One region of the Thauera sp. WH-2 genome, then DNA from elsewhere that is predicted to be linked to it. Evidence: predicted binding sites of a transcription regulator. Region 1 holds the regulator's gene; the other holds the start of a gene.
The links. The regulator FNR, encoded in region 1, switches genes on or off when oxygen is low (the NO sensors DNR and NnrR bind a similar motif). The targets are predictions, from matches to a motif close to TTGANCTAGNTCAA.
Positions count from the first base shown of each region.

Region 2: a site for FNR is predicted at 1,039-1,052, ahead of ACNKW1_RS12915 (universal stress protein). Genes of this name have one in related genera too.

Region 1 is NZ_JBLWFG010000002.1:134,559-144,923, forward strand. Features, by position in the region: gene ACNKW1_RS04800 (arsenic resistance protein) at 1-623, opposite strand, end outside; gene ppa (inorganic diphosphatase) at 930-1,457, opposite strand; gene ACNKW1_RS04810 (heavy-metal-associated domain-containing protein) at 1,547-1,756, opposite strand; gene ACNKW1_RS04815 (sulfite exporter TauE/SafE family protein) at 1,796-2,506, opposite strand; gene hemN (oxygen-independent coproporphyrinogen III oxidase) at 2,567-3,958, opposite strand; gene fnr (fumarate/nitrate reduction transcriptional regulator Fnr) at 4,097-4,837, shown strand; gene ACNKW1_RS04830 (SirB2 family protein) at 4,854-5,237, opposite strand; gene ACNKW1_RS04835 (Crp/Fnr family transcriptional regulator) at 5,341-6,027, shown strand; gene ACNKW1_RS04840 (PHA/PHB synthase family protein) at 6,031-7,695, opposite strand; gene ACNKW1_RS04845 (MBL fold metallo-hydrolase RNA specificity domain-containing protein) at 7,830-9,239, opposite strand; gene ACNKW1_RS04850 (universal stress protein) at 9,365-9,808, shown strand; gene ACNKW1_RS04855 (DUF3149 domain-containing protein) at 9,883-10,035, opposite strand; gene ACNKW1_RS04860 (FixH family protein) at 10,066-10,365, opposite strand, start outside.
Region 2 is NZ_JBLWFG010000008.1:481-10,845, forward strand. Features, by position in the region: partial or broken gene ACNKW1_RS12910 (MFS transporter) at 1-658, opposite strand, end outside; gene ACNKW1_RS12915 (universal stress protein) at 1,325-1,780, shown strand; gene ACNKW1_RS12920 (MFS transporter) at 1,855-3,345, shown strand; gene ACNKW1_RS12925 (Crp/Fnr family transcriptional regulator) at 3,432-4,193, opposite strand; gene ACNKW1_RS12930 (protein adenylyltransferase SelO) at 4,366-5,937, opposite strand; gene ACNKW1_RS12935 (ABC transporter permease) at 5,999-7,480, opposite strand; gene ACNKW1_RS12940 (ABC transporter permease) at 7,501-8,478, opposite strand; gene ACNKW1_RS12945 (ABC transporter substrate-binding protein) at 8,478-10,365, opposite strand, start outside.

The DNA.
Region 1 (10,365 bases):
ACGCCGAGCGTGGAGAATGGCGGGAAGCGTGGCCCCCAGGTTTTCTGGTATTCGGCCTGGCCGTGGCGGGCAATGAGCCACTTCTGCGTGAAGTGGCCGGCAACCATGGGCAGGAACACGATGATGATGATCTGCATGAAGATCGCGGCCATGTCGACCGGCACCTCCGCCCCCATCAGCCAGCGCACGTACAGCGGCGTGGCGAGCGAGCCGAGGATGAGGCCGAGCACGGTCATCTTGACCGCAGCACCGAGGTTACCGCCGGCGAAACCGGTCCACGAGATGGTCATGCCGCTCGTAGGCAGCAGCGCGGCCAATAGCAGGCCGAGCGCATAGAAGGGCTGCTCGGGGAAGAAGAGCTTGCCGAGGCCGAAGGCCACGAAGGGGATGATGGCGAAGTTGATCGCCTGCGCGAGCGCCTGCGCCTTGAGGTCGCCGCCCTCGAGCACTTTCTGCAACTTGAGGTTCACCATCATCGGATAAACCATCAGGAAGGTGAGCGGCACGATCAGCGACTTGAGCCACGCCACCGGCGCGACGAGGCCGAAGCCGAAGCCCAGCACCATCGCCACCGGGATGGCGAAGATGAGGTTCTTGTTGATCTTCATGAGGAGCGCGAGCATGGCGGGTCTTCCCTGTTGTCGCTGTTGTGATCCGATGCCGCCATCGTAGCAGCGGGAGAGGCACAAGCAAGCGTGATGCCAGCCTGCCAGCCCCCTTGTCTGGCGCAGACCATGGTCCGCCGCCCCGGGGCACCTTGCGCCAGCAAACTGCCATCTCAGGCACATTGCGGGCAAAACTGCTGCCACTACTGGCAGCAGCCCCGCTCGTCAACACGCGGACGCACTCTGTGTCCCCCGCGCCGTCGTGGACGGAAAAGGGCCCGCACACGGCGGGCCCCTTCACCAGCGACGGCCCAGCCGTCCGTGTTACTTCTTGCCGGCGGCGAGACCGTTCAGGATTTCCTGCTTGGCGTCTTCGACCGTGCCCCAGCCCAGAACCTTGACCCACTTGCCGGGCTCGAGATCCTTGTAGTGCTCGAAGAAGTGCACGGTCTGCTTCATCAGCAGTTCGGGCAGGTCGTCGGTGGTCTGCACCTTGTCGTACAGCGGGGTCAGCTTGGACACCGGCACGGCGACGACCTTGGCGTCTACCCCGCCGTCATCTTCCATCTTGAGCACGCCCACCGGGCGGCAGCGGATGACGACGCCCGGCTGCAGCGGAAAGGGGGTCACGACCAGCACGTCCACCGGGTCGCCGTCGCCGGCGATGGTGTGCGGCACGTAGCCGTAGTTGAGCGGGTAGCGCATCGAGGTGCCCATGAAGCGGTCGACGAAGACGGCGCCGCTGTCCTTGTCCACCTCGAACTTGATCGGATCGCCCTGCGCGGAGATCTCGATGATGACGTTGATGTCGTTCGGCACATCCTTGCCGGCGCTGACCATATCGAAGCCCATGAATCCCTCCCGTGGAAAAATGTGCGCGGATTATAGGGGGAAACCACAATTTCTTGCACTGCGGCATTGCCCCGTCTGCATGAAAACCATCAGGCCGGGGAGTCGAACCCGGCATCCTCGACCGCAGCGCGCAGCGCCTCGACGGAAGTCTGTGCAGGGTCGTGGCGCACGGTGGCAGACGCCGTCCCGAGCGAGACCTGCACGTCCTGCACGCCGGGCAGCGCCTGCAGCACACCGGTCACATTCTTCACGCATCCGCCGCAGCTCATGCCTTCCACCTTGATCGTCACTTCATTCATGTGTTGCTCCTTGTCGATACCAAACGCCGGACGGCGCCCTCAGGTCACGCAGACCACACCACGCCACAGGTCGCCGCCCAGCGTCGGTGCATGATAGAGGCCGAACACCCCGAAACCCAGCACCAGCACGCCGGACGCAATGCGGACCCGGCGGTTGCGGGTGATGTCACGAAAACGTTTGAACAACATGCCTGCCAGCAGCAGATTGGGCAGCGTACCCAGGCCGAAGGCCAGCATCAGCCCTGCCCCGCGCGCACCCGAGCCGGTGACCAGCGCGGTGGCGAGGACGGAGTAGGTCAGCCCGCAAGGCAGAAAGCCCCACAGTAGTCCAAGCGGCAGCGCCTGTCGGATCGAGCGCGCAGGCAGGAAGCGCCGGGTCGCGGGCTGGATGCGCCGCCATAGCACGCCGCCGGCACGCTCGATCGGAGTGAGCAGGCGGGTGAAGCCGGTGAGATAGAGCCCGAGCGCGATCAGCATGAGGTTGGCGAGCACGTACAGCGCCATCTGCACCGGCAGCATGCCGTCGTAGAGCAGGCCGACCGAGCCGAGCAGACCCACTGCCCCGCCGAGCGCAGTGTAGGTGGTGATGCGGCCGATGTTGTACGCCAGGTGCAGCGGCCATTGCGGTTTGCCGCCAGGCGTCTGCACCTGCATGGTCAGTGCACCGACGATGCCGCCACACATGGCCACGCAGTGCGTGCCGCCGAGCAGGCCGATGAGGAAGACTGCGATGAAACCGGTGTCAGGCATGGATGAAAAAGGCCCCGCGGGGAATGCGAGGCCTCATTCTACGCTGCGTTGCCGCAATACTCAGATCACGCGCGAGTAGCGCGCACGCTCGCGGTCGGCGCGCAGGTAACGGTCGAACACCATCGCGATGCCGCGTACCAGCAGGCGCCCGCCGGGCTGCACGCTGATCCAGTCGCCATCGATCTTCACCAGGCCGGCCTTCTCCATCTCCTGCAGGTCGGCGAGTTCTTCGGCGAAATACTCGCGGAAGTTGATCAGATGGGCGATCTCGATCGACTGCATGGACAGCTCGAAGTGGCACATCAGCGCCTGGATGATCGCGCGCCGCAGCAGATCGTCTGCGGTAAGCTCGATGCCGCGCAGCACCGGCAGTTCGTCGCGGTCGAGCGCATCATAGTACTCGTCCAGGCTCTTCACGTTCTGCGCATACACCGGCCCGATCTTGCCGATCGCCGACACGCCGAAGGCGAGCAGATCGCACTCGGCCTGGGTGGAGTAGCCCTGGAAATTGCGATGCAGACGCCCCTGGCGCTGGGCGACGGTGAGTTCGTCGTCCGGCTTGGCGAAATGGTCCATGCCGATGTACACGTAGCCCGCCTCGGTGAGGCGGCGGATGCCCAGCTGCAGCAACTGCAGCTTGGTATCCGCGGTGGGCATGTCGCCGCTGTTGATGCGGCGCTGGGGCTTGAAGAGGCCCGGCAAGTGCGCATAGCTGTACAGCGAGATGCGGTCGGGCGAGATCTCGAGCACCTGCTCCAGCGTGCGGTTGAAGCTGATCACGTTCTGCTTGGGCAGGCCGTAGATGAGGTCCATGCTCACCGACTTGAAACCGGTGGCGCGCGCCGCGTCGATGACGAGCTTCGTCTCGTCGTAGCTCTGGATGCGGTTGACCGCCGCCTGCACGTCCTCGGCGAAGTCCTGCACGCCCACGCTCATGCGGTTGAAACCGAGGTCGGCGAGCAGCTTCACCGTCTCGAAGTCGACCTTGCGCGGGTCGACCTCGATGGAATACTCGCCATTGGGCACCAGCGTGAAGTGCTCGCGCACCGCCGCCATGAGCTCTCGCAACTCGTCGTGGGACAGGAAGGTCGGCGTGCCCCCCCCCAGGTGCAGCTGGGTGACCTGCCGGCTGCCGGTCAGGCAGGCGGCCTGCATCTCGATCTCTTTCGCCAGATATTTCAGATACTTGGCAGAGCGCCCATGATCCTTGGTGATGATCTTGTTGCAGGCGCAGTAATAGCAGATCGTGTTACAGAAGGGGATGTGGAAGTATAATGAAAGCGGTTTGCTTACGCCGCCCACGCCCCTCTTGGCGAGCCAGGTCTTGAGCGCATCCGCATTGAAGGCCTCGACGAAGCGGTCCGCCGTGGGGTAAGAGGTGTATCGCGGTCCGTTGATGTCGAAGCGACGAATCAGTTGCGGATCGAAGATGAGTTCGTTCTGACTTTTCATGATCTTGCTGCTGAGGTGTGTGCCAAACAATGGCAGATCACCGGAATCTTTAGGTTGACGTGGGTCAACGGGCATGTTTTAGACGCCTATTAAACCCTCACCGGGGTCTTTTTTCTGGGAAGCGGGATTATCGTGCAGATGAGGGCTACCGTGCCAATCACCGTGAGCGGGCTGAAAGTGGCCTGCTCGCAATGCAACCTCGTCGAACTGTGCCTGCCCTTCGGGATGTCGGACAGCGAACTGAGCCGGCTCGACGATCTGGTGGGTGCGCGCCGCAAGGTGAAGCGCCAGCATTGCCTTTATCGGGCCGGCGATCCCTTCGAGGCCATCTACGCCATCCGCGCCGGCTCGTTCAAGACCGATGTGCTGCTCGAGGACGGCCGCGAGCAGGTGACCGGATTCCAGATGACGGGCGAGATCCTCGGCCTGGACGGCATCAGCACCGAAGCCCACTCCTGCAACGCAATCGCGCTCGAGGACAGCGAGGTGTGCGTGATCGCCTACGACAAGCTCGAGCAGATGTCGCACGAGATCGAGGGGCTGCAGTTGCAGTTCCACAAGGTCATGAGCCGGGAGATCGTGCGCGACCACGGCGTGATGATGCTGCTTGGCTCGATGCGCGCAGAGGAGCGCCTGGCTGCCTTCCTGCTTAACATGTCGCAGCGCTTCAACGCGCGCGGCTTCTCGCCGCAGGACTTCAACCTGCGCATGACGCGCGAAGAGATCGGCTCCTACCTGGGGCTCAAGCTCGAAACCGTGTCGCGGGCCTTCTCGCGCTTCCAGGAAGACGGGCTGATCTCGGTGCAGCAGAAGCATGTGAAGCTGCTCGACCCTGCCGGGCTGAAGAAGCTCATCCAGCACCAGCAGGGCGTGCGCTGAGCGCTCGCGTACGCGTTCAGGCAAGGTAGCCGGCGGCCTGCTTGGTCAGCGCCACCGAGACGATCCACAGGTAGACCAGCAGCGCGGCCACGAAGGCGCCGACGCGAATACCCTGCGTGCGTCCGCGCTTGAGCGCCACCGTGCCGAGGAGGATGTAGACGATCAGACCAAGGATCTTCGCCGTGGCCCAGCCCGCCACGAAGGGATACTGCTGGATCAGCACGGTCAGGGTGATCGCCGACAACAGCAGTGTCGTATCCACCAGATGCGGCAGAATCCTGGTGAGGCGATGCTGCAGCAATGGATTTCCGGTCATCATCCATAGCCCCCGCAGCAGGAACCCCGCCGCGCTCAGCACCACGCAGGTGATGTGCAGATTCTTGATCGCGTAATAGAACATCCCTTCTCCCTTTGGTGACCGGCCAGAGAGCCGGAATGTGCTGCCGCCAGCCCCCGGGCACAGCGGCTCGATTAGAATTGCGACCCCACCGGAGAGTTCCGAGATGCCTCATTCCCACATACAACTCGACATCCCCGCCCTGCTGGGCCGCATCCCCCTGTTCGGCGAACTCTCGGAGGCCGACATCCAGCTCGTGGCGCGTTTCACCCGCGAGCGCCAGGTGGCACGCGGCGAAGTGCTGTTCCAGCGCGGGGATCAACCGCACGGCTTTTACTTCGTCGTCTCCGGTCAGGTCAAGCTTGCGTTCTCATCCTCGCAGGGCACCGAGAAGGTGGTGGAGATCATCGGCCCGATGCAGAGCTTCGGTGAGGCGGTGATGTTCATGGACCACCCCTACCCCGTGTTTGCCGAGGCACTCACCGACACCGTGCTGATCCACGTCGGCCAGCAGGTGGTGACCGAGCTCATCGACCAGGATTCGACCTTCGCCCACAAACTGCTCGCCGGCATGGCGATCCGCCTGCATGGGCTGATTCAGGACGTCGAAACCTACTCGCTGCGCTCGAGCACGCAGCGCGTGATCGGCTATCTTCTGCAGGTGGCCGACAGCGACACGCCCTGCGAAATCGCGCTGCCCACCAGCAAGCAGGTGATCGCCTCGCGCCTGAATCTGACGCCGGAAACCCTGTCACGCATCTTCCACGACCTGAGCGATGCCCGCCTGATCAGCGTGCAGGGCAAGCGCATCACCCTGCACGACCCCGCCCGGCTGTCGCGCTACGGCGCCTGAACTTCAACGCTCCAGCACGTATTCTCCCGGCGCGTCGGCCAGCGCAGGGAACGCCGCATTCGCGGCCGCCCTTGCTTGCACCTGCTCGCCGGCGCGCGGCTTGAGCCAGGCCATCCAGTCCGGCCACCAGCTTCCCTCGCAGGCCTGCGCGCCCTGGCGCCAGCGCTCGGGCGTGTCCCCGGGCTGCGTTTCGCCCACCCAGTAGCGCCGCTTGGGCGGGTCGACCACCGGATTGACGATACCCAGGATGTGCCCCGAGCTCGATTGCACGAAGCGCACCGGCACGCTCACATGATCGACGATGCGGAAGGTCTGCCGCCACGGCGCGATATGGTCGTCCTCGCAGCTCACGGCATAGAGGGGCTGGCGGATACGCCCGAGATCCAGCGCTTCCCCGGCGACGACCAGGGCATCGGGCTGGATGAGACGGTTACGCAGATAAAGCTCCTCCAGATACCAGGCGTGCATGCGGTAAGGCATGCGGGTCGCATCCATGTTCCAGTACAGCACATCGAAGGCCGGTGGTTTCTCTCCGTACAGCCAGCCACGCACCACGTAATGCCAGATCAGGCTGTTGGAGCGCAGGAGGCGGAAGGAGGCGGCCATGGACTTGCCGTCCAGGTAGCCCTTGCGCGCCATCTGGCTGATCAGGTAGTGGATGCTGCCTTCATCGATGAAGACCTCGATATCGCCCGGCTTGTGGAAATCGACCAGGGTGGTGAAGAGCGTCCAGTCCGCCACCGGCACCTCGCCCTCCGGGTAGTGCCGGTTAGCCCAGGCCATGTACATCGCAAGCGCCGTGCCGCCGATGCAGTAGCCCGCTGCATGCACCTTCGCCGCACCGGTGAACTCACGCGCCACGCGCACAATGGTATCGACCCCCTCCCGCAGGTAGTCGTCGAAACCGGTGTCGCGCATCGACGCGTCGGGGTTCTTCCAGCTTGTGATGAACACGTCCAGCCCCTGGTCGAGCAGATAGCGGATCATGCTCTTCCGCGGCTGCAGATCGAGGACGTAGAACTTGTTGATCCAGGGCGTGATGATGACCAGCGGCTCGGCACACACTTTCTTCTGCACCGGTGCGTAATGGATCACCTCCAGCAGGCGATTGCGGAACACCACCGCACCCGGCGTGGTGGCAAGGTTCTCACCGACCCGGAAATCGTCCGGGTTGGTCATGCGTACCTCGCCCGCCTGCACGTCCTCGAGATAGTTCGAGAAGCCGTCGATGAGGCTTTGCCCACGCGTATCGATCGCACGCTGTAAAGCAACCGGATTGGTCCACAGAAAGTTGGTGGGCGCCACCGCATTGAGCCATTTCCGCCACCAGAACGCCGCGCGCCTGCGCTCCTTGCTCGACAGGCCGGGCGTTTCGTAGAGCATGTCCTGAGTGTGGCGGGTGAAGGCCAGATACCATTCCTTGATCAGATCCCAGGTCGGGCGCTCGGTCCACACCGGATCGGCGAAACGCGCATCGTCGACGTTGGGTTCGATCGGGTCGGGGCTGGGCAACCCATGCATCCGTGCCCAGGAGTGCCATTGCAGCGCCCACAGATCCGAGGACAGGCTGAGCATGTGCTCGCCCAGTTCCTGCGGGTGGGACAGCCAGGCCAGCTGCGCATGCAGGATGGGCGCGCCAACACCGAGCGGGTCGAAGGCGTCTTCCATCTGCTCATGGAAGCGATGAAGCAAGGCAGCCGCCGACGCGGCGCCGTGATTGGCCGTACCGTTGCGCAGGCGTGCGCCGTTGCGGGGACTACTGCCGTTTGCGTTCGCCATCGTCGTCTGCCTCTGCATTTCGTTCAATCCAATGTGTAGGGCGTCTGCGGCTCGGCCACCGCCACCTCAGGCCAGCCGAACTCGCCCTCGATGGCTTCCGCGAAAGCCGCCGAGGCCGCAGCCTCGCCGTGCACGATGAAGGTTCTGCGCGGCGGACGTTCGAAACCGCGCAACCAGTGCAGCAACGCCGGCTGGTCGGCATGGGCCGAAAGCCCGCCGATCGTATGGATGCGAGCACGCACCGGAATGCGCTCGCGGAACAACGTCACCTGTCGGGCCCCATCGACCAGCCGCCGCCCCAGCGTGCCCGCCGCCTGAAAGCCGGCGATCACGATCGCGCATTCTCGCCGCCCGATGTTGTGCCGCAGGTGATGCTTGACGCGCCCAGCGTCGCACATTCCGCTTGCCGAGACGATAACGAGTCCGCCCTGTACCGCATTGAGCGCCATCGACTCCTCCGCGTCCTGGACGAAGCGCAGGTGGAATCGGTCTGCATGATGCTGAACCCACGCGTAGAGCTCGCGCGTTTCGTCGTCCCACAGGTTGTCATGACGGACGGTGAGTTCGGTCACCATCGAGGCCATGGGCGAGTCGACGACCACGTCGAGGCGAGGCACGCGCCCGGAGCGCACGAGGTCGGCGAGCACGAACAGGATCTCCTGCGTGCGCCCCACCGCGAATGCGGGAATGATCACATTGCCGCCATCGACTTCGAGCGTCCGGTGCAGCACCTGGGCGAGTTCATCCAGCGTCGACTGGAAAGGACGGTGCGCTCGGTTGCCGTAAGTGGACTCGATGCAGAGATAGTCCGCGGCCCGAATTCGCGCCGGATCCTGCAACACCGGGCGCATCGGCTGGCCGAGGTCGCCCGAGGCAACCAGGCGCCGGGCGTGGCCCTTCTCCTCGATGTCGATCTCGATGATCGCCGAGCCGAGGATATGCCCGGCGTCGCGGAACCAGCAACGGACCCCCTTGCCGGGGACGACGGGCTCGCCGTAGTCGACCGCATGCAGACGGCGCAGGCTCGCCCGCGCCTGTTCCACCGTGTAGAGCGGCCCCTGCTCGGCGCCACGCCGTGCCTTGCGCGAGCGCGCATTGCGCAAGGCCCACTCGGCTTCCTTCTCCTGTATGTGGGCAGAGTCGAGAAGCATCACGCCGAGCAGGTCAACCGTCGCCGCGGTCGCATGAAACCGCCCCTTGAACCCCAGCGAAACCAGCCGGGGGACGAGACCGGTATGGTCGAGGTGAGCGTGCGTGAGCAGCACGAAGTCGATCTGCGAAAGATCGAAGTCCAACGCCTCGCGGTTCTTGCGATCGGCCTCACGCCCGCCCTGAAACAAGCCGCAATCGACAAGGAAGCTCCCGCCCGCATGATCGACCCGGAGGCACGACCCGGTCACCTCGCCTGCCGCACCATAAAAAGTCAGCTTCATGGAACACCTCCATCTGCCTACACTGTGCCCCGCAGGATTGCACGCCGGTTTGATCACGATCAATCGGTATGGATACCGAGTCGTCGCTATAATCGACGCGTAACGCTCAACAAGGAGTCCCCGTAATGTTCCAGCACATCCTCGTCCCGACCGATGGCTCGGCGCTGTCCGAAAGCACCGTCGCCCGCGCAGTATCCTTCGCCAAGGAAGCCGGCGCACGCATCACGTTCTTCTACGCACAGCCCGATTTCCCGATGCCGATCTACGGCGAAGGTGCACTGATCGACCCCACCACGCCGGAGCAGTTCGCGAAGTCCGCGGCAGCGGAGGCCGAATCGATTCTCGCCAAGGCGAAGAGTGTGGCCGATGCCTCCGGTGTCGCTGCCGGAACCGACACCGCCGTGAACGAAGTCCCGTACGAAGCGATCATCGATGCCGCTGACCGCCATGGCTGCGACCTGATCTTCATGGCCTCGCACGGCCGCCGCGGGATCGCAGGGCTGCTGCTGGGCAGCGAAACGCAGAAGGTGCTCACGCACAGCAAGACCCCCGTGCTCGTGTACCGCTGAACACTGCGCTGTCCACGCCCCATAAGCAGAACGGCCCGCATCGCGGGCCGTTCTGCTTATGGGGCGTGGCAAGTCTAGCCACCGCGCTCCAGCCGGGTTTTCTGCTCGTCCTCCGCCATATGACGCTTGGCGAAGCGGTACAGGTAAAGGGCCATACCGAGAATGAAGACGATGGTGAACAGGCTCAGCAAGCCAATATCGCTCGTCAGCAACAACTCCCATGCCATGATGTGACTCCTCTGCAGTCAGTGGGTAAATCAGACGTTCGGATCAATAAGGATCTCCGTCTCTGCAGGGAGGTATGCGGACCCGTCCATTCTCCAGCTTCGGGTCTCATCTTCTATGACAAACAGCCAGCGCCCGGTCGATAGCGGTGCCAGCCGGGCCTCGTAGGCCCCATCGGCGCGCTCGGCAATGACGACCTGATCGAGCCCGCCGCGTGTGGGGTGTGCAACAGTCACCAGCAAGCGCTGGGGCAGGCTCGCTGCATCGCGCGCACCGAGCTCGACCCGGATCGAACTGCTCCGCACCTTGAGCGCCGCCCGCATGCCCAGTTC
Region 2 (10,365 bases), on a different contig from region 1:
ACTTGGTCATCCACAGCGACAAGCCCACATAGCCGCCGAACACGATCGAGTAGTACTGGCAGTACTTCCACACGCGCGGATCCTTCAACACACGCAGCTGCTCGCGGAAGGTCACCGTCGAGGACACGCGATGCGAAGGATCGTCATAGGTGAAAAACCAGAACGCGAGCGCGATGATCAGCATGGCCGCAGCATAGATCTGCGGCACCGCAGCCCAGCCGAACAGCACCACCAGCGTGGGCGCCACCAGCTTCGTGACGGCGGCGCCCGAGTTGCCCGCGCCGAACACGCCCATCGCAAACCCCTGCTGCGCACGCTCGTACCAGCGCGCGCAGTAGGCGATCCCCACCGAAAACGACCCTCCAGCCAGACCTACGAACAGACCGGCCAGCAGGAATTGCCAGTACTCCGTGGCGTGCCCTATCAGGTAGATGGGCAGAACCGTGCACAGCATCAGCACGAAGAAGACGACCCTGCCGCCAAATCGGTCGGTCATCATCCCCAGCGGTAGTCGGACGAGTGAGCCCGTCAGCACCGGCGTGGCCGCAAGCAGGCCGAACTGGGTCTCATTGAGCGCAAGCATCTCCTTGATCGGGATGCCGATCACCGCGAACAGCATCCACGCCGCGAAACACATCGTGAATGCCGTCGTGCTCATGATGAGCACGGAAAGCTGCTGATACCTGCGCGTTGCCACGTCGGACCACTCCTGCACACCCGACCCCCTCGGGAACAGTCCGAAGCATAGGCATGCAACTGCCTGCGCACCATTCGCCAAAAGCAGGAGGCACAAAGGGCGCAGCCTCTCAACCTACACCTTTCGAACTAGGCCACACCCCGTATCACCACCTCCCCCCGGAACTACTCAGATTCCAGAACATGCCAAAAACATGATCCACTTCAATCAAAAAAATCAAGATGAAATCAAAGACCAAACAAATCCAGCTCTAAAAAAATTGAATGGTTTTTCTCGGCGAGTTTTTACATCACGCCTTGACTTTCTTTAGTCAAGCCGTGATATTAATTGGCGGATATTTTTTGAGCTAAATCAAAAATCAATATAAAACAGCTATTTGCTAACACAGAAAGCACATTGGCATCAATTCCCCATTCGCATTAACAGGCGCCTTTTTTCGAATTGCCCTACCCTCCTTCCGGCTTATGGCGACCCTCCTAAGCGGGGTCTAGACTGATTTCCGAAATGCCGGGGAGTGAATCGTTCGTCTCCAGGGTTCGGCTGAAACACGGCCTGTGTTCAGCACTATCCGAGGTCATCGTCCGCAAGCGCACTCCGGCTGGTCAGACCGCCAACTGGAGGTGTTCCATGAAGATCATGATTGCGTACGACGACTCACGTAATGCGAAGCTTGCCCTCGCGCAGGTCGTCACCCTGTTCGGCAGACTCTCCCCCGAGATCACCCTCGTGACCGTGGTGGAGAACCCGGGCGACTCCACCGACAAGAACCTGGAGTTCTTCGACCAGGAAACCGAGGAGTTGCGCCAGGGGGTGGATCAAGCCCTGGCCTTCTGCTCCAAGGAAGGCATCAAGGCGCATGCGCTGTTCGCGCAAGGCGACGCGCGCAAGATGATTCTCGCCGCCACCAAGAAACACACGCCCGACATCCTCGTCGTGGCCCGCCACAGCCATCAGCCCGACGGTGGCTTCATCGCGAAATCCCTGACCTATTTCGTCGACGAGGTCGACTACATGACCTTCGGCAGCGTCAGCGCATTCCTCGCCCGCCGCGTGGAATGCCCACTGCTGATCCTGCCGAGCTGAGCCGGAACATCAAAACAAGAACAAGCGCCTGACAGAGAAAACGATTTCTCCTCATCACGCATCGAGGCCCCAAAATGGTCGTAGCCGATCTCTTCAAGTACCGGAATCCCGAAATCAGGGCACTGCACCTGACCTGGATTGCCTTCTTCATCTGCTTTTATGTCTGGTTCAACATGGCGCCGCTGGCATCGAGCATGCTGCGCAGCGCCGACTGGCTGACGAAGGACGACATCCGGCTGTTCGCAATTTGCAACGTCGCACTCACCATCCCGGCCCGCATCCTGGTCGGCGCCGCGCTTGACCGCTTCGGTCCGCGCCGTGTGTTCTCCATCCTGATGGTCACCATGGCCATCCCCGCCCTGTTCTTCGCATTCGGCACCACCAAGACGCAGTTGCTGGTGTCGCGCCTGGTGCTGTCGAGCGTGGGCGCCAGCTTCGTCGTCGGCATCCACATGACCGCGCTCTGGTTCAAGCCGCGCAGCATCGGTTTTGCCGAGGGCTTCTATGCCGGCTGGGGCAACTTCGGCTCGGCCGCGGCAGCCATGACGCTCCCGACCATCGCGCTCACCATGTTCGGCGGCGATGATGGCTGGCGATGGGCGCTCGCGATGAGCGGCATCGTGATGGCGGTCTATGGCGTCTTCTACTGGTTCGCAATCACCGACGGCCCCACCAACACCCACAGCAAGCCGCGCAAGACCGCAGCACTCGAGGTCAGCACCTGGGCGGACATGATCAAGCTGATCATCATGACGATTCCGTTGCTGGGCATCCTCTCAGTGCTCGTATGGCGGGTCGAAAAGATGGGCTACATCGACAGCGGCACGGCCTGGCTCTTCCATGCACTGATCGCCTTTGGCGTGATCTACCAGATCATCCAGATCCTTCGAGTGAACGTGCCCATCCTCAAGCAGGGCGTGCCCGAGGACGACCGATACCCGTTCAATAGCGTCGCGGCGCTCAACACCACCTATTTCGCCAACTTCGGTGCGGAACTGGCCGTGGTGTCGATGCTGCCGATGTTCTTCGAGCAGACCTGGGGTCTTTCGGCAGCAGCCGCCGGTCTCATCGCGTCCTCCTTCGCCTTTGTCAACCTCTTCGCCCGCCCGATCGGCGGTCTCGTCTCCGACCGTATGGGTAACCGCCGCTTCGTGATGCTGTCGTACATGTTCGGCATCGGCGTCGGCTTCGTGCTGATGGGGCTGATGAACGAAACCTGGCCGCTGTTCATCGCGGTCGCCGTGACGATCGCCTGCTCGGTTTTCGTGCAGGGCTCCGAAGGTGCCACCTTCGGCATCATCCCGTCGATCAAGCGCCGTGTGACCGGACAGATCTCCGGTATGGCTGGCGCTTACGGCAACGTGGGCGCGGTGTTCTACCTCACGCTCTTCACCTTCACCACCGCCGAGCAGTTCTTCTTCATCATCGCCGGCGGCGCCTTCGTCAGCTGGCTCGTGTGCTTCATCTGGTTGAAGGAGCCGGAGGGAGCGTTCGCCGAGGAATACTACGAGTCGTCGGTCGACCGCCAGATCGCACTCGAAGCGCAACAGGCCAATAGCGCCTGATCGGGCTCCTCAAGCCACGCAAGAACGCCACCACAAAATGTGGTGGCGTTCTTTTTTGTTCTTCAGCAGCGCAGGGAAGGCGCGGATCAGCCTTCGGCCGGCTGTGACTCGGCCGCAGCGCATTCGAGCAGACGAGCCAGCTGCGAACGGTTACGCACACGAATCCGCCTCCCCGTCACGCTGAGAAGCTCGTCCTCGACCAGGCTGCGCAGCACCCGCGAGAAGGTCTCGGGCGTGAGATTGAGGAGCGAGGCGATGGTCTTCTTGGGCGCGGGCAGGATGACGCCCGCCTCGGGCCGTTCCAGCCGGTCGTACTGATCGAGCAGGTAGCTCACAACCCGCACCGAAGCGGTTCCGGCAGCAGTGCAACTGATCGCATCGATAAGACGCTGGATCCGCGCGCAGACCGCCTCCAGCATGCGGTTCGACAAGGCGGCGTCGAGCGCCACCGCCTCGAGGATCCGCTCCCTGGGAACGTGGATCAGCAACGCGGTGCCCACGGCCTGCGTCCAGGTCCGGTAACGGTGTCCGGTGAAGACCCCGATCTCGCCGAACATTCCGCCCGTCTCGAAGATCTCCACCACCTTCGGCCTCCCCTCCGGGCCATGCGACATCAGGCGCACCGCGCCACTGCACACGAAGAAGATCCCGGTCGGCACCGAACCACGCTCGAAGATCGAGGCGGAAGGCGAGAACCGGACGAATGCAGCTTCGCTTGCCAGGATATCCAGCACGCGCGGATCACTGCCTTGCAGAATCGGCATGTCCGCCAGCACCTCCCGGACGGACGCTCTTTTTGTTATCGAATGCACGCGAAACAGCCCCCTGGAATCGGTGCCGGCCATCATCGATGAATGACGACCCACGTCCTGCGCCAAGTGCACATGATCGCGGGCCGTATTTTTTTCCTATCGTAAGCCCGTTCGCCCCAGGTTTCCATTGCCCAATCGAATGCCGGCCTAGGTCGAAAGAACTAGGCTACACCCTACTCAAGGCGAGGCGGACTCCTGCAGTACCCGCTCAGGAACTGCAGGAGAGCATCGAGCAGCCAGCACGCGCACGCGCCCAGTCCGGCCTGCGTGCCGCAAAGCGCTCATAGCCAGGCTGTTCGCGATAGGGGGTACGCAGCACCTTCATCAGCAGTTCCAACTCGGACAGATCCCCCTGTTCGGCCGCGTCGATGGCCTGTTGCGCAAGATAGTTTCGGGGCACATAGAGGGGGTTCACTGCGTTCATCTCCGCCTTGCGCAGCGCCTGCGGGCGCCCCTCCTGTCGCAGGCGCGCGGCATAGTGGACCAGCCAAGCCTGCAGGGCCTCGGCACTCTGCTGACGGCGTACGGGGTCGTAGAACGCCGGTTCAAACGGACCGCTCTCCGGGGCATGCTCGTCGAGCCCGGCCAGGGTGCGGAAAAACAGGGTCATGTCGATCTCACCGGCCTGCAGTGCTGCATGCAGTTGCTCCAGCAGCCGGTCATCGTCGCCCCCCTGCCACTGCGCAAGGCCGAGCTTGGCCTGCATCATGCGCCGATAGGCCGCATCGTACCGATCCGGAAAGGCGGCCAGCGCCTGCTCCAGCGCTTCGGCCTGACCGATCGCCGGATGGAGGGCATTTGCGAGTTGCCACAGATTCCAGTGCGCGATCCGGGCCTGATGGCCGAAGCGATAGCGGCGACCACCCGCGTCAGTCGTGTTCGGCGTCCAGTCGGGATCGTAGTTGTCGATCCAGCCATAGGGCCCATAGTCGATGGTCAGGCCGAGGATGGACATGTTGTCGGTGTTCATCACGCCATGCACGAAACCGACCCGCATCCAGTGCGCGATCAACTCCGCGGTACGCTGGCACACTTCCTCGAACCAGCGCACCCGCCGGCGCGCAGGGTCCGACTCGGCCGCGCACAATCCGGGAAAGTCACGGTCGATAGTGAAGTCAATCAGTTGCCCCAGCACGGCCTCCTCGCCGCGCGAAGCAAGGATCTCGAAGTTGCCAAAGCGGATGAAGGAAGGTGCCACCCTGCAGACGACGGCGCCCGGCTCTGGGCGCGGATGTCCGTCATAGAACATGTCCCGCACCACCTGTTCGCCCGTGGCGACAAGGCTGAGTGCACGCGTGGTCGGCACGCCGAGGTGATGCATGGCCTCACTGCACAGGAACTCGCGCATGGAGGAGCGCAGCACCGCACGGCCGTCCGCGCGGCGCGAATACGGCGTCGGGCCGGCGCCCTTGAGTTGCAACTCCCAGCGCTCGCCCTGCGGGTTGATCGTCTCGCCCAGCGTAATCGCCCGCCCGTCGCCAAGCTGGCCCGCCCAGTTGCCGAACTGGTGGCCGCCATAGCATGCGGCATAGGGCTCCATGCCCGGAAGCAGCGCATTGCCACCAAATACCTCGGCGAACACCTGGCTGCGGATGTCCGCATCGTCGATGCCCAGCAAGCCGGCCACCTCCGGCGACCACGCCAGCAGCGCCGGCGCACGCACCGGTGTGGGTTCGACACGCGAATAGCAGGCGCCATACACCTGGCGTACATGCCGCCCTTCCTCCGGGTCGCCGGGCAGCTCGCGCACGAAGCGGTTGTCGAATCGAGGCGCTCTCATGGGGAATCCTTTTTTTATATAGTCGCCGCGGGGCGCACACGCCGGCCAAGGCTGCGACGCACTAGCCCCGGCGCGGATCGAAAGCGTCGCGCACCGCGTCCGCGAACAGATTCGCTGCCAGCACCAGCACGAACATGAACACGAAGGCTGCGGCCAGTGACCACCAGACCATCGGCTCGCGCGCAAGTTCGGCACGCGCCATGTTGATCATGGTGCCAAAGCTGATCGTGGTCGGATCGACACCGATACCGACGTAGGACAGCACCGCCTCGGCCAGCACCAGGCCGGAAAAATCCATCACCAACGCGATCATCACGATATGCATGACGTTGGGCAGGATGTGGCGGCGCAGGATGGCAGGTGTGCGCACACCGAAGGCGCGTGCCGCCTGCACGTACTCCAGCTCGCGCAGCTTCAGCGTCTCGCCGCGCAGCAGACGGGCCAAGCCCGTCCAGCTGGTGATGCCGAGGATGAAGCAGAGCGCCAGCAGGCGCGCATCCGACCGCTCGGCGGCGGTGTCGAACCACTGCGGGTTCGTATCGATCACCACCTGCATCATCAGTACCGCGGCCGCGATCAGCAGCACCCCGGGGATGGCATTGAGTACCGTGTAGAGGTACTGCACCACATCATCCACCCACCCACCGAGATACCCTGCGGCGATGCCGAGCGCCACCGCGAAGGGCATCATCACGAGCGTCGTCACTGTGCCGATCACGAGCGCGGTGCGCACGCTCTTCAGCGCCAGGTACAGCACGTCCTGCCCCACCTTGTCGGTACCCAGCACATGGTAGTAGGGCGCGAGCTGCACGCAGGCGGCTGCGATCAGCAACAGCACACCCAGCGTCAGCAGCGCCGCACGCCACGCCAGCACGGTCCGGCCGACGAGCATCGCCCCCGCGACCTCGCTCCAGCCCAGACCGCTGCCCCGCCACACCGCGGTGGCGAGGACCAGGAACGCACCACACCACCACAGCACGGCCTGCCCCAGCGCGCGCAGCAGGCGTGCGCCCACGTCCCCCGTGCGCGCTTCAGCGGGCAGATCGAGATGCACGGCTCCGTGCACGAGCCGCGGGTACTCGCGCACCTGTCGGCCATCGGGCAACTCGATGGTTTCGCGCTGGTACAGCGTCCATGCGAACGGTGCGGAGTAGGTCTTTTCGGTCTGCGCCCGCAGCGGCGAAAGCAGGGCATCGAGCACCGAAACGACCTCGGTGGAGTACCGCGCCGCCGGCATCGCCCCCGTACGCCCGGACCCGCCTGCTTCGCCCACCTCATTCGCCTCGTTCGCCGACCGCCCCACCTCCGCGCCCGCGCCCGCCGGCGGCAGCAGTTCGCGGTAATGAAGGCTGTCAAGCACCCCTATGGCGACAAAGGCAAGCAGCACGGTGGCTGCCGCCATACCGACCGGTCGCCGGCCCACCTTGCGCCACGCTTCGCACAAGGGCGGCTGGCTGCGGACATGGAAGACCGCGAGCACGCCCAGCCCGAGCAGCAGGAACAGCAGCGCGTCGGTCCACAGCAGCACCGGCTGGAAGCGCATCGCGGTCTCCAGTGGCGCACTCATTCCAGCCTCACCCGCGGATCGGCCAGCGTGTAGGAGAGGTCGGTCAGGATCAGGCCGATGATGTACAGCACCGAGCCGATGAAGACCATCGCCCGCACCACCGCGAAGTCCTGCGCGTTGATCGCGTCGATCGTGTAGCTGCCCAGCCCCGGAATCGCAAAGAAGGACTCGACCAGCAGACTGCCCATGAACAGCAGCGGGACCACCACCACCACGCCGGTCAGGATCGGGATCAGCGCATTGCGCAGCACGTGGCGGAACAGCACCGCGAGTTCGGACAGGCCCTTCGCACGCGCGGTGCGCACGTAGTCCTTGGAGATCTCCTCGAGGAAGATGGTGCGGTACCAGCGCGCAGACGAGCCGATTCCGGCCAGCACGCTGATCAGCACCGGCAGCACCAGAAAGCGCGCCGCATCCAGTCCGGGGGCGTAGCCCGAGATCGGCACCAGCGCCCACATCTTCGATACCAGCCACTGCCCGCCGATGATGTAGAACAGGCTGGAGATCGACATCATCGCCACGCACAGCACGACGCCCCAGAAATCCAGCCGGGTGGCGCGGAAGAACACCAGCAGCAGCGCTAGACTGATCGACACGAACAGGCTGAGGATGAAGGTCGGAACCGCGATCGCCAGCGACGGCCCCATGCGGTCGCGGATCTCCTGGCCGATGTCGCGACCGTCGTCGGCGCGACCGAACTCGAGCGCGAACATGCGCAGCGACTTGTCGAAGAAGATCGTCTCGGTGAAACGCGCCGGCCCCTCGGCCGAGGCGTTCACGAACATGGGCTTGTCGTAGCCGCGCTCCACCTTCCAGCGCTCGATCGCCTCCGGCGTGGCCCGCTTGACGCCGATGTGCATGCGCGCCATGTCGTCGGGCGAGTTCACCACGAAGAAGAGCACGAAGGTCAGCAGGTTCACCCCGATCAGGATCGGAACCGCGTACAGCACGCGGCGCAGGAGATAGGCCAGCATCAGCGCAAAGTCCCCGTGTCCGTCTGCGCGGTGGCGGTTTCGCTCCGCCGCCAGTGCAGGACCGCCGGCGCCACCAGCGCCAGCAGCAGCAGCGCAACCAGCCCCAGCGGCCACAGCACCGGCCGGTTCCACTGCGCGCGCGCGGCCTCGCGGCGCTCGATGTCGAGGCGCTGGTACTTCATCGTATTACGCACCATCGCCCCGGTCTTGCGGTTCAACAACCACCCATGCTGAAGCGAATACGACATCGGGTGGAAGGCGAAGATCCAGGGCGCATCCTGCTGCAGCATCGCCACCATGCGATCGATGATCTGCTGGCGCGCGGGGCCGTCGGGCATGGCCTTCATGCGCTCGAACAGCGCGTCGTACTCGGGGTTCTCGTAGTTGGCCGCGTTCTGGCCATTGAACCTCACCTTGCCCTGCGGACCATGGAGCAGGAAGAGCAGGTTCTCCGGGTCCGGGTAGTCCGCGTTCCAGCCGAAGAAGAAGAGCTGTGCATTGCCCTTGCGCACCTTGTCCTGGAAGCGGTTGAAATCAGTCGGCCGCACCACGAACTGCACCCCCAGATCCCGGAATTTCTTCGCCAACCAGTCCGAGCGCGCCTTGTCGCCCAGCCCGCCGGGCGTGGTGTCGAGATGGATCACCAGCGGCTCGCCGGTTTGCGCATTGCGCCCGTCGGGCCAGCCAGCCTCTGCGAGCAGTTGGCGCGCCGCGTCGACGCCCCGGCGCACCGGGCGGCCTCCCGCCTCGTTGCCTTGCCACGCATAGACGACAGGGTTGATGCCCGCCCTGCCCTCGCGCGCGCCAAAGATGCCCGGCGGCAACGGGCTCATGCCCGGCAGTCCCCGCCCGTTGAGGAAGATCGACACGAACTCCTCCATGTCGAGCGCAATCGAGATCGCCTGGCGCAGTTTGCGCGCACGCGCCTGCTCCGCCTTCGACGCGCCGCCGCCCACCAGCGGATCAAGCATGTTGAAGCCGAGGTAGAAGATCGATGGCGAAACCGAGGTCAGCAGGCGGATGCCCTTGTCCTCCATGTCCTCGGACAGGGAGACCTCGCCCTGACTGGTCAGCGACACGGCCTGATCGAAGTTGTCCGAGGACACGCCCGAAGCGTCGTAATAGCCTTGCAGGAACTTGTTCCAGTATGGAATGCCCTCGCGCTCACGCGAGAACACCACCTTGTCGATGAAGGGCATGAGCTTGCCGCAGTCGGCGAGCAGGCCGGCTTCGACATCCCCCGGCTCGCCCTCGCAGGGATAGGCCTCGCCGCGGTAGTTGGGGTTACGCGCCAGCACCATGCGCGCATTCGGATTGTTCTCGACCAGCATGTAGGGCCCGGTGCCAACCGGCCACCAGTCCAGCGTGAGGTTGCGCTCGACCATGCCCGGCTGGGCGAAGAAGCGGTCGACCTCGCGCGGCACCGGACTGAAGAAGGGCATGGAGAGCCAGTACAGGAACTGCGGGTAGGCACCCTGCAGCGTGATGCGATAGACCTGCTCATCCACCACCTCCACCCCGGGCAGATCGAAGCGGTCGAGGTCCAGCCATCCGGTGGCCGGCCCCGCCGCCCCGTCAGCCACATGCGGCTTTCCGTCTGCTGCACGCCCTGCGTCCAGCGCGGCCTGCAGATCCGCCTGCAAGGTCTTCAAGCCCGGCAGGTACTCCGCCATGAGCTCGAAGATCGGCGAATGCAGCCGCGGATGGGCAAGGCGCTTGATCTGGTAGACGTAGTCCGCAGCACGCAGCTCGCGCGTCCCGGTTTCGGGGAAATCGGCCAGGCCGCGCACACTGCGCAGCTCGGCCGCGCTCAGACCCAGATAACGCGGGCGACCATCTTCCCCGCGAGCAAACGCAGGGTGGGGCTGGTACAGGATGCCTGGGCGG